2 linked regions of the Sporomusa termitida genome follow. The protein of the gene in region 2 interacts with the protein of the main gene of each other region in a pairwise test. Links are inferred from orthologs where the notes say so. Each region holds a gene or a part of one and is shown on either strand. Other genes may lie near its edges. The genes, in order: recJ and SPTER_RS12080.

Evidence for each region.
Region 1: the proteins of SPTER_RS12080 (region 2) and recJ interact in binary tests that used the Escherichia coli proteins (3 or more experiments, as listed by UniProt). The link is inferred for Sporomusa termitida from one-to-one orthologs.

Annotation. Positions count from the first base shown.
Region 1 is NZ_CP036259.1:2,310,055-2,313,368, forward strand. The notes cover bases 34-3,021. They hold recJ (single-stranded-DNA-specific exonuclease RecJ), read right to left. Parts: upstream 2,560-3,021; coding sequence 508-2,559; downstream 34-507. Other genes in these bases: SPTER_RS10740 (adenine phosphoribosyltransferase), read right to left, coding at 34-487; SPTER_RS10750 (LapA family protein), read right to left, coding at 2,641-2,946. In the rest of the region: more of SPTER_RS10740, read right to left, coding at 1-33; SPTER_RS10755 (DUF456 family protein), read right to left, coding at 3,071-3,314. UniProt on the Escherichia coli protein: Single-stranded-DNA-specific exonuclease.
Region 2 is NZ_CP036259.1:2,567,462-2,570,782, forward strand. The notes cover bases 299-3,293. They hold SPTER_RS12080 (DNA topoisomerase III), read right to left. Parts: upstream 2,802-3,293; coding sequence 795-2,801; downstream 299-794. Other genes in these bases: SPTER_RS12075 (DEAD/DEAH box helicase), read left to right, coding at 299-794; SPTER_RS12085 (DEAD/DEAH box helicase), read right to left, coding at 3,020-3,293. Also shown: more of SPTER_RS12075, read left to right, coding at 1-298; more of SPTER_RS12085, read right to left, coding at 3,294-3,321.

The sequences.
Region 1 (3,314 bases), 260 kb from region 2 along the record:
CATACCCATCCAGTTTTGTACGTCCGTTTAAAAACAATAATTCAATTAAAAATGCCAGTCCGACAACTTTCCCGCCTAATTCTTCAATCATCTTGACTGTTGCCAGGGTAGTACCGCCGGTTGCCAGCAGATCATCGGCGATTAAAACCCTGCTGTCCGGTTCGATGGCGTCTTTGTGGATCTCAAGAGCATCCTGGCCGTATTCGAGGGAATAGGTCTGGCTGATGATTTCCGCCGGCAGTTTACCCGGTTTGCGGATAGGCACAAACCCTGACCCCAGTACATAAGCCAACGGCGCACCAATGGCAAAGCCCCTGGCTTCCGGCCCAACCACCACATTAATCTGTTTATCCCGGTAGTGGTATGCCAGCCGGTCAATGGCAACCCGAAACGCTTTTCCATCCTTAAGTAAGGTAGTAATATCCTTAAATTGAACTCCTTGGTGCGGGAAATCAGGTATATTTCTAATTTTCTCCCGTAGATCCATCGCTGAACCTCCCTCAAAACCTAAATATGCTGAGCCAAATACTCCTGGCGTATTCTTTGACTTTCACGAAACGCAGCTGAGTCGGTCAGCTCCAGTTTTTTTGCTGGCGCCGGCTCAATAATCAACTCAGGGGCGCTGTCATTTTGTAACTGCAGGGAAAGCAGGCCTAATTCTGTCAGCACCGTTATTGCCATACCAATAACGTGCTCCGGTATTACACATTTATAATTTTTAAAAACAGCTTTCGCAATATCAGCGGCGGATAAACGGGTGTGCCCCTGTTTATTACACTCTTTAACAGTTAAGTAAACAAACTTAATGCAGTCCCGGTCAGGCGCTATCTTATCCAGAATTTCTTTAGCGGCCCCGGCATTCGACGGCCGCACATCATGTGCTGTCAATTGCAGTTTTTTTTGTCCCTGCCATTCATTATATTTAGGTACAAAAACTAAGTCTATATCATTGTTACAGGCCAAACTGTCGGCTAATTCTCCCTGGTTCCAGGCAATAACGTCATTAACGGCGACATGATTCAGCTTAAGCTTCAGGTGGCGGCCCTGCTGTCCCACAAGCCTTTTCTCGCCTAATTGAATATTCCGGCAGGCAAATACCGGGCTGGGATTACCGAAACCGTAAGGCTCCAGGCAGGTCAACTGTTCAATAAAGGCCGCAGTTATTTCTGTAAGCGGCACACAGGAGTCGATTTTGAGGACAGGAATATAATCGGCGGCCGACAGACTGGCCGCGGCGATAGCAGCTAAACGTTCGCGCAGCCCCGCAATATTTTCAGCCGGCACCGTCAGCCCTGCCGCCTGCCGGTGCCCGCCAAACTGGGTTAACAAATCAGAACACTGGGTTAATGCTTCATACATATCGAAGGCCGGTATGCTGCGGCACGAGCCTTTGCCGCAACCCTCGCGGATGCTGATCATGACCACCGGTTTATAATATCTTTCTACTAACCGTGAGGCCACAATCCCGATAACGCCCGAATGCCATTCCTCGCCGGCCAGTACCAGCACCTTCGCTTGTGCTGTATCCATTGTTGCCAGTTGTTCTTCCGCTTTAGCCAAAATCGTCTTTTCTATTGCCTGCCGGGCAGCATTCTCCTCATCTAAGAGGGTGGCCAGCTTGCGGGCCTTGTCCGGATCATCTGTAGTCAAAAGATCCACACCGGCTGCAGCCTGGCTGACACGGCCTACGGCATTGAGCCGCGGCGCAACGACAAACCCCACGCTCCCGCTGTCAACAGGCTTGCCTGCTAAGCCGCAAACGGCGAGCAAAGCTGTAATACCAGTGTTTTCAGTAGCCGCCAGCTGGGTTAACCCGGTTTTGACCAAAACCCGGTTCTCGCCAGTCAAGGGTACAATATCGGCAATTGTACCAATTGCCACAATATCAAGGTAATCATGGAACGTACTGTCTGTCCTGTTATAATATTGCCATAATGCCTGACATAATTTAAAAGCAACGCCGACTCCGGCTAAATTTTTTTCCGGATACATACAATCCGTCTGTTTAGGATTAATAATGGCCACCGCTGCCGGCAGTTCGGGTGGCGGCTGGTGATGATCGGTTATCACTATATCCAGTTTACCGGCGGCAGCAAGTACCTCTTGTACTGCACTAACCCCGCAGTCAACGGTAATAACAAGTTTCGTGCCGGTTGCTATGAGGTTCGTTAAAGCGGCATCATTAAGTCCATAACCTTCGCTTTGCCGGTCCGGGATATAATATTCCACAGCAGCACCCAGGCGGGTTAATGTTTTATATACGATCGCACAGGCTGTAATACCATCGACATCATAATCCCCGTAAACGGTAATCTTTTCTTGTTGATCGATGGCTCGCCTAATGCGTATGACCGCAGTTTGCATGCCCTTTAGCAGGTAGGGATCGGTGATATACTCGGTCCCGGCATGTAGAAATTCCGTGGCGGCAGTTTCATTGGTAACGCCGCGGTTGATTAACGCTTGGGCAATAAACTTTGATATATTCAGTTTCCGGCTGAGCTCACTTGCAAGTTCAGGTTTAACCGGAAGCAGCCTCCATACTTTTCTAAGCCTAGCCATAAAATAAGTAAAGACCTCCGTAACCGTATCCTAGATAATTGTAGTATACCAGACAATATTTTGCAACTTTACCGGTAAAATCTACTCGCTGTTTGCCTGAGTTTCTGCCTGTGCGCCCTGGCTGGCCCGTAGTTCGCGATTCTCAGCTTCCGTCAGTTGCTGGGCCTGCTGGCATTTACGCAGAGTACGTCTAAGCCGGAACTGGACAAGCATCGACAAGGACAAAATGGTCAATGCCCCAAAAGCAGCTGAACCCAAAATGATAATGACCAACGAGGTTTGAAAACTCCAGACCAAAAAACTTACCGTAACCGCCAGCGAATTTTGCACAGCAAACACGGCCACCAATAATGCAAAAATAAAGGCAAATAATAAATTCCACATCATCCATCACACTCACAATTTGTTTATATGGTAATATTCTCGGAAAAAGCCTAATAATCCTCTACCGTCGATGTAAACAGTCAAATAAAAAGTAAAAACAGGCGAAGGCCTGTAATCTTCAGTAAAATTACACAAAAATATATAAATTAATGAGAGCAATCATGACAGCCCCGCAGACGAATCTAAGCACAGCTACTCCTGTCAGCCGGGACAGTACCTTTAAAACCTGATCACTGCGGGGAAGAAGTGTTTTTCCGGCAATGATCTCCCAGGCTGCCAGTCCCAGTAGCGGGCCGAGTAAAGCATCGCTGGCCAGCATACCGGCAATGTGGGTAACTGCGCTGTTAACACTAAATACCCGGGAAACCGGC
Region 2 (3,321 bases):
TGCTGTTCTCGGCCACCATGCCGCCCAAAGTCCGGGCCCTGGCGTCCCGGTACATGACGAAACCGGCCGATATCCACATTCAGACCCAAAATGTAACCTTAGATGAGATTAAGCAGATTATCATTGAGCTGCCGGAAGCAGACAAGCTTGACAAGCTCTGCAGCCTGATTGATGAATCCCAGCCCTATCTGGCCATCGTCTTCTGCCATACCAAAGACCGGGCCAAAGCGGTGAATACGGCGCTGATTCAGCGCGGCTACCAAGCCGATGAGCTGCACGGCGACTTGTCTCAGGCCAAACGCACGCAGGTGATGAAACGCTTCAGCGACGCCAAACTGCAGATTTTAGTCGCCACCGATATTGCCGCCCGCGGCCTGGATATTGAAGGCGTGACCCATGTATTCAGCTACGATATCCCCCATGACCCGGAGAGCTATATTCACCGGATCGGCCGCACCGGCCGGGCCGGTCAGACCGGGACCGCCGTTACCTTTGTGGCCCCCGGTGAACACCTGTATCTGCGGCTGATTGAGCAGGGGATCAAATCCTCGCTGGAAAAATACAAAGCCAACGGTCAGAAAGTAGTAAAAGCGGCCCGCCCCAGCGGCAATAAAGCGGTGTTCAAAAAACCTGCCCCCCAAACGGCACCGGACAAGAAAGAGGCTGAGAAAAAAACAGTGAGCCATGGCGGCAGTAATCTCCGGAGCCGCCGCAAGCCGAAACCGGCTGCCGCCACCGGTGGCGACAAAAAATATAGCAGCAAACGGGCGAAAACCTCCAGGGGCAAGGCGTAATCAGCCTTGCCCCTGTTCTTTTACCGGCGGCAGCGCCGGTTTGTCATTGGCATCATCATAGGAAGCCCGGCAGGCCGGGTAACGGGAACAGCCCCAAAACTTGCCGTGTTTACCGGTTCTGGACTGCAGTACCCCTTTGCGGCAGCGCGGGCAGGGATAATCGCCCTTTAACGGGATCGCCGCCTGTTTGGCTTTTGTGCAAAGGCTGGAGGCAAAACGGGCCTGCTGCCCCAGAAAACTATCCAGGCTGGCATTGCCGGCCGCCATCTGGTGCAGGATATCTTCCCACAACGCGGTAAAGTCCGGATAGGTGATCTCTTCCGGCAGGATATCAACAAGCAGATAGGCCGCTTCCGTGGGCTTGAGATACTTTTTCTTGGTTTCCTCCCGCAAAAAACCCCGTTCAATCAACTCTTTGATGATGGTGGCCCGGGTAGCCTCAGTGCCAATGCCGGCCACATCCTTGAGCTGTTTTTTCAGTTCAGGGTTTTTTACATACTTATGAATCTCTTTCATCGCTGCCAATAAGGTCGCGGCAGTAAACCGTGCCGGCGGCTTCGTCGACTTTTTGTCAGCCGAGGCCTTGACAAATAGCGGCTGATCGCCTTTAACCATGGCCGGCAGCGCCCCGCTGTCCTCTTCTTTCTTGTCCTCGGCCTCGGTACCGTATAATTCCTTCCAGCCCAATTCCCGGATAACCCGGCCGCTGGCGGTAAAGCGTTCACAGGCATAGTCCAGTTCGGCCCGGGTTTGGTCAAAGACATGCACCGGATAAAATTGGGCAAGATAGGCCTGGGCAATCAGAAAGTAGATGTTGCGCTCAGGTTCACTCAGGGCCGCAAAGTTACAGCGCTCGACCGTGGGAATAATCGCATGGTGGGCAGTAATTTTTTTGTCATTCCAGGCCCGGCTTTTCGTCAGCGGTTCAGCCTTGCCGGCCCACCCTGCCAGTTCCGTCTGGGCCAGGCCGCTTAGATTTTTCAGAATCGGCCCGGCGTCCTCCTGCTGGGACTCCGGCAAAAATTCGCAGTCCGAACGGGGATAGGTTGTCAGTTTCTTTTCATAGAGCTTCTGCGCTGTATCCAGCACCAGCTGCGGATCATAGCCGAATTTTTTGCCGGCCATAACCTGCAGGGTCGACAAAGCCAGCGGCAGGCGCTGCGGGTCCTTTTTCTCCGTTGTTTCGCATAAGCTGACGGTCGCGGGCTCGGTAGCCGCCTGCAACGTTGCCAGCAAGGCCCGGGCAATGGCTTTATCCGCCAGCCGGCCTTCAGTATCAAGCCCCGGCTGATTCGCCTGCGGCTTCCAGTAAGCGGTAAATACGATATCGTTATGGACGAAATCGGCTTTCAGGGTAAAATAGTCGGCCGGTTTGAACCCTTCAATCTCTCGCTCCCGGCGGACAACCAGCGCCAGCGTTGGTGTTTTAACCCGTCCCACCGGCAGTGTCGTCCGGTGCCCGGCCTGCTGCGCCGCCAGGGTATAGGCCCGGGATAAGTTCATGCCAATCAGCCAGTCGGCCCGGGATCTGGCCAGGGCCGATTGCTTCAGGTTATAAAAATCCCGGTTGTCGCGCAGGCTGTTAATCGCTTTTTTGATGCTCTGCTCGTCAAGGGCATTTAACAGAATCCGGTGCACCGGTTTCTGATTATTTACATAGTCAAGTACTTCATCGATCAGCAGCTGTCCTTCCCGGTCAGGGTCACCGGCATGAACAATTTCGCTGGCCTGATCAATCAGCGATTTGATAATTTCGAACTGTTTTTTACAGGAATCGGCCACCAGCAGCTTCCAGCTGCGGGGAATAATCGGCAAGTCCTCGGCCCGCCATTTTCCATACTTAGCGTCATATTCGTCAGGCTCGGCCTGGCGCAGAATATGTCCATAGCCCCAGGTAATAATGCCGCCGCCGGTATTGATGTAACCGTCTTTGCGGCTTACCGGCCCCGGCAGGCATTTGGCGATTTCGGCAGCCATGCTCGGTTTTTCTGCAATATATAATCTCAAAGTCACACCTCAACCATTCTTAACTGGTTTAAAAAAGCGGCGGAATTACTGTCTCCACCCTATACCATCTTACATTCTACCATAACTATCGGCGTGTCTGCCACTACTAAGAATAAGCAAAATAGTGGTGAAACGGTGGCACACCGGCGATAAATAACCAATAATGCCGTCTGGACATTATGAAACGGTACTGATTCACCAGTACCGTTTAGCATTGGTTATTTAGGCCTATGGGCAGTTCTCTTATCAAAAACTTTACCGTGACTAACGTACTTAGGCAGCATTTTTATTTGTAAGACCTGCTCATAGTGATCAATTAGCGCCGCCTCCCGCGGTGTGATAATGGCGATCGACACCCCACTGGCACCGGCCCGCCCGGTTCGTCCGGACCGGTGCAGGTAGATTTCCGGGTCTTCCGGCAAGTCTAAATGGAAAACATACTCAACCCCGGGGATATCAAGCCCCCTGGCCGCCAAATCGGAAGCCACCAGCAGTTGCAGCTTACCGTTCCTGAATCCCT